Regions from separate parts of the Xenorhabdus sp. SGI 60 genome, predicted to be linked through region 2. Evidence: predicted binding sites of a transcription regulator. Region 2 holds the regulator's gene; each other region holds the start of a gene.
The links. Region 2 encodes CRP, which controls carbon source genes, mostly activating them, when cyclic AMP is high. Its sites were predicted from a motif close to ATGTGANNNNNNTCACAT; they were not measured.
Positions count from the first base shown of each region.

Region 1 (3,289 bases), 300 kb from region 2:
ACCTGTTTTATAACATCTTTTTAGAGCGGAAAAATTCTACCATTTTTTTAGTCTATAAAGTCAGTCAAATTTTCTCTTTCATTCTTCTATTTTACTATCTGTAATTCAGATCACATTTCATCCATATTTTTAACTCTTACTTATCAATTTATGAGATTTCTATCGCAGAAATCGCAAAAGAACCTGTTGGCCTTAACTCAACAACAAAGAGAGTAAGGGTTATGAAAACTATTGTGTTGTGCGGTGGGGATGTTACCAGCATGTTGGGATATTCATTCAAGCGCGTGTAATCCATCACAATTTCAGCAATTACTGATAAACAAGATGCGAGTAGATTGGCATTTTTCACTAGAAGGCGTGTTGTAATGCTGTATAAATATGTTAAAACCGCGAGTTATTCCTCTGTACCTATTAATAACTGATTGCATTACATTGAAAATGAAGAAAAAACGCCCAGCTTTACAAGATGTTGCTGACCTCGTTGGGGTCACAAAAATGACGGTCAGCCGTTTTTTACGCAATCCCGATCAGGTTTCTGAAGCGTTGGGAAAACGAATCGCGGAAGCTGTGGAGCAACTGGGTTATATTCCCAACCGTGTACCCGATATTCTTTCCAATTCGACCAGTCGTGCAATAGGTGTTTTGCTTCCTTCATTGACCAATCAGGTCTTCGCCGAAGTAATTCGCGGTATTGAGCATGTGACTGATCGCAACGGATATCAGACCATGCTCGCCCACTATGGTTATTCTGCCCAGAAAGAAGAAGAACGTTTACTCTCCCTGCTTGCCTATAATATTGATGGCCTGATTCTGGCGGAACGTACACATACATCCAAAACGTTAAAGGTGTTGCAAACAGTAGGAATACCCGTAGTTGAATTGATGGACAGTGTATCGCCTTGCCTTGATATTGCAGTAGGGATCGATAATTTTGCAGCGGCTCGTCAGATGACGATGGCGATGATCGAACGCGGCTGCAAAAACATTATTTATCTCGGTGCTCGGCAGGATGAACGAACGCTGATCCGTTTGCAAGGGTTTGAAATGGCGATGTTTAGCGCCGGGCTTCAACCAAGAAAAATGATGACACCAGTCAGCTCTTCCTATTCATTAGGCGCGCAGCTTTTACAGGAATCCTGCCAGAAATATCCCGAAATTGATGGCCTGTTTTGTACGAATGATGATATCGCCATCGGGGCGATTTTTGAGTGCCAACGACAGGGGATCAAAATACCGGAAGAAATTGCGATAGCTGGCTTTCATGGTCATGATGTCGGCCAGGTAATGACTCCCAAGCTTGCCAGCGTGCTGACTCCTCGTGACTTAATGGGACGCAAGGCAGCAGAATCCTTGCTTGCTCGTCTGAGTGGGGAAAAGCTGGAACAAACTCTGATCGATGTTGGGTTTACCCTTTCATTGGGTGAAAGTGTTTAATTTTTGTAGCTCAAAATGATGCTTTCCCATTTTCAATTGCGATAAGCCTCACATTTTCCTTTTTTGATGGTCCTGATTGATTGCCCACCATCCAACTCCACTGCTAATGTTACCGGCAATAAGTTACCGGTAACATTTGGTGGTTAATATTCCACTGCTAACTTTTTATTATAAATCAAATGGATATCTAAGCAGTAAGATCTGTGTAAAGGAGTTTGATATGAGTGATACCCAACAGCCAAACCACGTTTTTGTATTGATGGGGGTATCCGGCAGCGGTAAATCCGCGGTTGCCAGTGGTGTTGCCCGTGAACTAGGAGCTGCGTTTCTGGATGGGGACTTTCTTCATCCCCGTGCCAATATTACAAAAATGGCACAGGGCCATGCCTTGAATGATGATGATCGGCGGCCGTGGTTGATGGCACTCAATGATGCCATTTTTGCCATGCAGCGCACCAACCCTATCTCCCTGCTCGTGTGTTCTGCCTTGAAAAAAAACTATCGGGATATGTTACGTGATGGCAACAAAAACCTGTCATTTCTCTATATGAAAGGGGATCCTGACTTAATCGAAAGCCGCCTGAAAGCACGCAAGGGGCATTTCTTCAAACCGCAAATGCTCATTTCGCAATTTGAGACACTGGAAGAACCGACCAGTGATGAAAAGGATATCCATCACATTGATATCAAACTTGATCTTGATGAAGTCATCAAAAATGTGATTAAAACCATTGACCATATCCACTCCATTAACCGTATTAGTGAGGGATGTTCATGAGTACTGTAACTCTGGTTCTGACAGCCGTCGGCTCTGTTCTCCTATTATTGTTTTTGGTGATGAAAGCCAGGTTACATGCTTTTATTGCCTTGATGCTGGTTTCTGTGGGGGCAGGGATTTTTTCTGGTATGCCATTGGAGCAAATCACCCAGACAATGCAAGACGGTATGGCAGGCACTTTGGGCTTTCTTGCCATTGTTGTCGCCCTTGGCGCAATGTTCGGCAAGATCTTGCATGAAACGGGTGCCCTTGACCAGATTTCCGTGAAATTGCTGGGGAGTTTTGGTGAAAAGCGGGCTAACTATGCATTGGGTGTGGCTGGGCTTATCTGTGCGTTGCCACTGTTTTTCGATGTGGCCGTTGTGTTGTTGATTGGTGTGGTATTCGCCGTTGCGCGTCGCACCAATGGTAATGTTGTGAAACTGGCGCTTCCATTGTTTGCAGGTGTTGCGGCGGCGGCGGCGTTTTTGGTCCCGGGGCCAACGCCGATGATGCTGGCTTCCCAGATGGGAGCAGATTTTGGTTGGATGATCCTGATTGGCCTGAGTGCCGCCGTTCCTGGCATGTTATTGGCTGGCCCGATATACGGTAACTTTATCAGTAAATATGTGACACTGGATTTACCCAAAGATCTGGGCACACCAAGCATTGGTAAAAGCCAGATGCCTTCCTTCGCTTTCAGTCTGGCATTGATATTGTTCCCATTGATATTAGTGGGCTTGAAAACTATTGGTGCACGTTTTGTTGATCAGCAATCAGCGCTATATCATTGGCTGGAATTTCTTGGTCATCCTTTCATTGCAATTTTGCTTGCTTGTCTGGTGGCGATTTACGGGTTGGCGATCCGTCGTGGTATGAGCAAAGAGAAAGTCATGGAAGTCTGCTCTGCGGCGATCCAACCTGCGGGAATTATTTTGCTGGTGACAGGTGCAGGGGGGGTATTCAAACAAGTGCTGGTGGATTCAGGTGTTGGGTCTGCATTGGGCAATGCGTTGGTCGGTGCTGGCCTGCCAATCGCGCTGGCGTGTTTTATTTTGTCGGGGGCGGTGCGTGTGATTCAGGGTTCGGCAACTGTCG
Region 1 covers NZ_CP196860.1:600,137-603,425, forward strand. The annotation lists gene gntR (gluconate operon transcriptional repressor GntR) at 439-1,434, shown strand; gene gntK (gluconokinase) at 1,655-2,212, shown strand; gene gntU (gluconate transporter) at 2,209-3,289, shown strand, end outside.
Region 1: the regulator CRP is predicted to act here: its motif matches at 1,471-1,488, upstream of gntK (gluconokinase).

Region 2 (3,289 bases):
CGGGTACTTTCACACCGTGGGAACCTCTGCCATCAAATACGGACGTCCTATTTTATGAAGGGCTGCACGGTGGTGTTGTCACGCCACAACACAATGTTGCCAGTCATGTTGATCTGTTGATTGGCGTTGTGCCTATCGTCAACTTAGAATGGATACAAAAACTCATCCGTGATACCGGTGAGCGTGGGCATTCCAGAGAGGCTGTCATGGATTCCGTTGTCCGCTCAATGGATGACTATATCCGCTACATCACTCCTCAGTTTTCACGTACCCATATCAATTTCCAGCGTGTCCCTACCGTTGATACCTCTAACCCCTTCTCTGCCAAAGCCATTCCCTCGCTGGACGAAAGTTTTATCGTGATCCGCTTCCGTGGTCTCACTCAAATTGATTTTCCTTATTTACTCGCTATGCTTCAGGGTTCATTTATTTCCAGCATAAATACTATCGTCGTTCCGGGTGGAAAAATGGGACTGGCAATGGAATTAATTATGGCGCCGCTTGTTAAACAATTACTGGAAGGCAAAAAAATCTCGTAATTTAATCCCCATTTAATTTTTAATAAAACAGGTAACAAAAAATAATGTTACCTGTTTTATTTAAATAAATAGGCCATTTTTTGTGACATAATTTTTTCCCTTTTATAAATATAAAATCAATAAAACCAACTCTTCTGCCTGATTTCTGGTAATCTGGCAGTCTGTTTAATAGGCTAAGCGATACAGGAGAAGACAGAAACGCTTTCCTGTGTTACAAACAAGGTTACAAATAGGGACTGGCAAGATATATGGTTAAGATCAATATGCCCAAATTTTGACATCTTTATAATCCATATAAAATTCCCGCTTGTCAGTTTTTCAGCAGGTTAATATGTTAAGCTATTGACTTTATAAAGCCAGCCTGAAGAGGAACTACAGTTTCTCACACCATAAAGGCAGAAATAACAACAGAGGATAAAGCGAATGGTTCTCGGCAAGCCACAAACAGACCCGACTCTTGAATGGTTTTTGTCACACTGCCATATTCACAAATATCCATCCAAGAGCACGCTTATTCATCAAGGCGAGAAAGCAGAAACGCTTTACTACATTGTTAAAGGTTCGGTTGCTGTTCTAATAAAAGATGAAGAAGGTAAGGAGATGATTCTCTCTTATTTAAATCAGGGAGATTTCATTGGTGAACTTGGATTGTTTGAAGAGGGGCAAGAACGTACTGCATGGGTGCGAGCCAAAAGTGCCTGTGAAGTGGCTGAAATTTCCTATAAGAAATTTCGCCAGTTAATTCAGGTCAATCCTGATATTCTGATGCGTTTATCTGCCCAAATGGCAAGTCGCCTACAAACCACTTCCGAAAAAGTAGGCAACTTAGCCTTTCTGGACGTTACAGGCCGTATCGCCCAGACGTTGCTCAATTTGGCCAAACAACCTGATGCAATGACTCACCCTGATGGTATGCAAATCAAAATCACACGTCAGGAAATTGGGCAGATTGTGGGTTGCTCCCGTGAAACGGTTGGCCGTATCCTGAAAATGCTGGAAGATCAAAACCTGATCTCTGCACATGGCAAAACCATCGTCGTTTACGGGACTCGTTAATTCCCGATAAACCAGAAACTCAGCCAGTGCAATCTGTTACTTCGCACTGGCTTTTTTACTTTTATTGGTTTAACCAGCGGAATATCGCCATTTCCAGCCGCATCATGCCGTCTGTAATTTCGTCCTCAGGAATGATCAATGATGGAGTAAAGCGCAAGATGCTGTCTCCTGCACTTAATAACATCAATCCCGATTCCGCCGCTTGCTGCACTATTTCTCTGGCCTTGCCCTGATATTCAGCTTTCAATACGGCGCCAATAAGCAAGCCTTTTCCACGAACTTCATGGAAAATACCATATTTTTGGTTCAGCTTTTCCAGAGCATGAATGAGCATATCGTGCCGTTTTTCCACGCCCATCATCACTTCTGGCGTATTGATGATATCCAGTACGACACAACCGATACTACAAGCCAATGGGTTTCCACCATAAGTCGTTCCATGCGCGCCCGTTTCCATTGCCGCCGCTATTGTATCTGTCGTTAACATTGCACTGATGGGAAAACCGCCCCCCAGCGCTTTTGCTGTCGTCAGGATATCCGGCTGTACGCCATAATGCTGGTAAGCATATAACTTACCCGTGCGCCCTATTCCACTCTGGACTTCATCAAAGACCAACAAGGCCTGATGTTTATCACACAATTCCCGCACTCCATGCAGAAACGCCATCGTCGCAGGAGTCACTCCCCCTTCTCCTTGAATTGGCTCCAAAACAACAGCACAAGTGTGATCATCGATTTCCGCCCTGACAGCATCCAAATCGTTAAAAGGTACGTGAACAATATCAGCAGGTTTAGGTCCAAACCCGTCGGCATATTTCGGCTGTCCTCCTACCGAAACAGTGAAAAAGGTGCGTCCATGAAACGCCTGATGGAAAGCAATAATTTTAGTTTTATTCGGATGATGACGAGTAATCGCATAACGACGTGCCAATTTAAATGCCGCTTCATTGGCTTCCGCTCCCGAATTAGCGAAAAAGACTTTCTGGGCAAAGGTCGCATCAATCAATTTTTGCGCTAAAGTTAAGGCTGGCTCATTGGTAAAAATATTGCTGACATGCCACAATTTTTCACCTTGCTGTTTCAGGACGTTCACCAAAGCCGGGTGACAGTGCCCCAAAGCCAGAACAGCGATACCTCCGGCAAAATCAATATATTCTTTACCCTGTTGATCCCATACTCGACTTCCTTGCCCTCTGACAGGAATAAAATTCGCCGGTGCATAAATGGGCAACATCACTTGATCATAGGTATTTCGTTTTGTTGCTTTATTTTCTGCCATTTCCCCCACCTTATTTTTATCTTTGCTATTTAAAAATGAAATAATAATCATAAAATATGAATAAAAAATCATTTAAGAGCAAATAAAAAAACACTGAATGAGGGAGTATGGAGGTAACTGACTAATATTTGAGGAAATTATTCAACAATTCATGTCCCTGCTCACTCAGAATGCTTTCTGGATGAAATTGCACGCCTTCCAGTGGCAAAGTACGGTGACGTATTCCCATGATTTCATCTACGTCGCCATTGCGCTGACTCCAGGCCGTCACTTCAAATGAAGCAGGAAGCGTTTCTGCGGCAACGACCAGAGAGTGATAACGCGTGACCGTCAATGGACGATCTAATCCTTTAAATACCCCTTGCTGGCTATGATGGATCAGACTGGTTTTTCCATGCATCACTTCACGAGCTTT
Region 2 covers NZ_CP196860.1:298,509-301,797, reverse strand. The annotation lists gene ACSJJG_RS01425 (phosphoribulokinase) at 1-539, shown strand, start outside; gene crp (cAMP-activated global transcriptional regulator CRP) at 963-1,595, shown strand; gene ACSJJG_RS01415 (aspartate aminotransferase family protein) at 1,657-2,874, opposite strand; gene ACSJJG_RS01410 (aminodeoxychorismate synthase component II) at 2,996-3,289, opposite strand, start outside.

Region 3 (3,289 bases), 1.7 Mb from region 2:
CGGGATAAATATTCGCACTTTCAAAACAAACCCTATACCTGTTAGTCAAGGCGAATTCGTTGTAAATCCAATCAAATCGCAACCAATTGGTGTCGTGACCATCTATCCGGGATTATCCAGTCAGGTGGTAGAAAATATTCTGATGCAGCCAGTCAAAGCATTGATTTTACGCTCATACGGTGTTGGCAATGCTCCACAACGCATTGATTTGTTGCAAACGTTAAAGACAGCAACGGAACGAGGCATTATTGTGGTTAATTTGACACAATGCATTTCTGGCCGAGTCAACATGGGAGGTTATGCGACGGGTCATTCTCTGGCGGCATCAGGTGTTATCAGCGGTTATGACATGACTTTCGAGGCTGCTTTAACAAAATTGCACTATTTATTGAGTCAATCTTATCCCCCTGAAGAGATCCGCTACTTGATGCAACAAAATCTGCGGGGAGAATTGAGTTACACCGATGAATAACAAATAGGTAAATCGAGAAATATGATGAAAACAGCATTATTACTTATCGATCTGCAAAATGACTTTTGTACCGGAGGAGCACTGGCAGTCAAAGATAGCGACGCAGTGATTGAGACAGCAAATGATGTGATTGCGCTATGCCAGGAAAACAATATCCCGGTCATCGCAACTCAGGATTGGCACCCTGCTAACCATATGAGCTTTGCAGAAAACTCAGGAAAAAAAGTAGGTACATTAGGAAAACTCAATGGCATTCCTCAAGTATGGTGGCCGAACCATTGTATACAAGGAGAGTTTGGTGCAGAGTTTCATCCTTTGTTAAAACAATCTGCTATTCAAGAAATTTTCCGCAAAGGTGAAAATCCCCAGATAGATAGCTATAGTGCATTCTTCGATAATGACCATAGTAGTAAAACCCGCCTGGATGCATGGTTAACAGAGCAAAATATACAACGCCTGCTTATCATGGGTATCGCCACTGATTACTGCGTAAAATTTACCGTACTTGATGCCTTGACACTAGGTTATGAAACCTATGTCATTGTTGATGGCTGCCGTGGTGTTAATATCCAGAAAGAGGATAGCCAGCGAGCGTTTGAAGAAATGGCCAGAAAAGGAGCTGAGTTAGTTCTACAAAATGAAATTATATCCATTTTATGACCCAACCCATTGCTACAGCAGCCAAAACCATTAATAAAATTAATCTATAAAACTAAAAAGAACCTCGTCCTTAACAAAAAACAGGACGAGGTTCTCAATTCATGCCATTTCAATCTTCCGACTGGGGTTTTAATTTTGCGACCATGTCAGACTGAAATATCGCCTTTAACTCTTGTTTACTTTTTATGGTAATTTGGCCGTCTGTGCCAATCGTCATATGTTCAGGATCATGATTATGTTTTGCTTGCCAGAGCATCACCGCCTGTAAACTGTATTCTTTCTGTTCTGGTGTGAGCGGTACACCATCCTGCCATTTTCCTAGTTCAACCGCCTGAATTAATCGCTGATAAATTTCAGGAGTCATGGCGGAGAGTAAATCATCCAACTTCATCGAAATTTCCTTACTTAATAGCTATGTGCTCTATTTCACTACATATACTACATATTTTACTTGTATGGCTGTAAGCCTGCATGATTATTAATCATATATTGACCTTAAGAACAGTTAATAATATTTTATTAAAAAATAAGCTGAATCGTTTCTTTTTAGAGCACAAAGACAAGATCTCATTTAAATTCAGAGTATTCAAACGTAACATTAACCTGCCGTTTCTTCGCCTGTTTCTTTATCAACAAAACGCAGCGCTGCTGAATTAATACAAAAACGTTCTTCTGTCGGTTTTGGTCCATCGGGAAAGACATGCCCCAAATGTGCCTGGCATTGGCTACAACGCACCTCTATCCGATGCATATTATGAGAATAATCATCAAGATATGTGACAGAACCATCACGAATCGGTTGGCAGAAGCTCGGCCATCCACATCCCGAATCAAATTTCATATCAGAAACAAATAATGGCTGGCGGCAACACAAGCAATAATAAATGCCATTTTTTTTGTTGTGGAGTAATTTTCCTGAAAATGGCGGCTCAGTACCTGCTTCTTGCGTAACATAGCGTTGCATTTTACTAAGCTGTTCTATAGAAAGGGAAATATTTTGACTTTTAGTCATAATGACCACCTTTTAAGGTCAATATTTTCAATAAAATATCATCGGAAACAACCCAAAATTAACACCAAAATGTCAAAATGAATTCTAACCCATCCCACATAGCAATTTACTTTACTAATTGTGATAAGTCTCACATAACTAACCAATGGTAACTTTAAATATCTCCTTATACCCCGATAATGGGGTACGTAGAGCTTGTTCCAGCTGTATAACAATCGTCTAGATAGTGACTATTAAATTGATCTTTTTCAATTGTTGACACGATTCCGCTTGACGGCTGGCAAGATTTTGGTAACTTTAGAAACAACTTTTAATTCACTAAAAAATAGCTGGTGGAATACTATGACTATCAAAGTAGGTATTAACGGTTTTGGTCGTATCGGCCGTATTGTTTTCCGTGCTGCTCAAGAGCGCTCAGACATTGAAATCGTTGCGATCAATGATCTGTTGGATGCAGAATACATGGCATACATGCTGAAATACGATTCAACCCACGGCCGCTTTAACGGCACTGTTGAAGTTAAAGACGGTCAATTGGTTGTTAACGGCAAAACCATCCGTGTGACATCTGAAAGAGACCCAGCTAACCTGAAATGGAACGAAGTCAGTGTTGATGTTGTTGCAGAAGCAACGGGTATTTTCCTGACCGACGAAACTGCACGTAAGCATATCGCTGCTGGCGCGAAAAAAGTTGTTCTGACCGGTCCATCCAAAGACAATACGCCAATGTTCGTTATGGGTGTCAACCACAATGCCTACGCAGGCCAGGATATCGTTTCCAACGCTTCCTGTACCACTAACTGTCTGGCCCCACTGGCTAAAGTTATTAATGACAAATTCGGTATCATTGAAGGTCTGATGACTACAGTTCACGCAACAACCGCTACCCAGAAAACTGTTGATGGTCCTTCAGCAAAAGACTGGCGCGGTGGCCGTGGTGCAGCACAGAACATCATCCCATCTTCCACTGGCGCAGCAAAAGCAGTAGGCAAAGTTATCCCAGAACTGAACGGCAAGCTGACCGGCATGTCTTTCCGTGTTCCTACTCCTAACGTATCTGTTGTTGACCTGACTGCACGTCTGGCTAAACCAGCAACTTATGCAGAAATCTGTAACGCGATTAAAGAAGCAGCAGAAGGAGAACT
Region 3 covers NZ_CP196860.1:2,019,468-2,022,756, reverse strand. The annotation lists gene ansA (asparaginase) at 1-472, shown strand, start outside; gene pncA (bifunctional nicotinamidase/pyrazinamidase) at 497-1,132, shown strand; gene ACSJJG_RS09445 (YeaC family protein) at 1,242-1,523, opposite strand; gene msrB (peptide-methionine (R)-S-oxide reductase MsrB) at 1,731-2,144, opposite strand; gene gapA (glyceraldehyde-3-phosphate dehydrogenase) at 2,487-3,289, shown strand, end outside.
Region 3: the regulator CRP is predicted to act here: its motif matches at 2,263-2,280, upstream of msrB (peptide-methionine (R)-S-oxide reductase MsrB).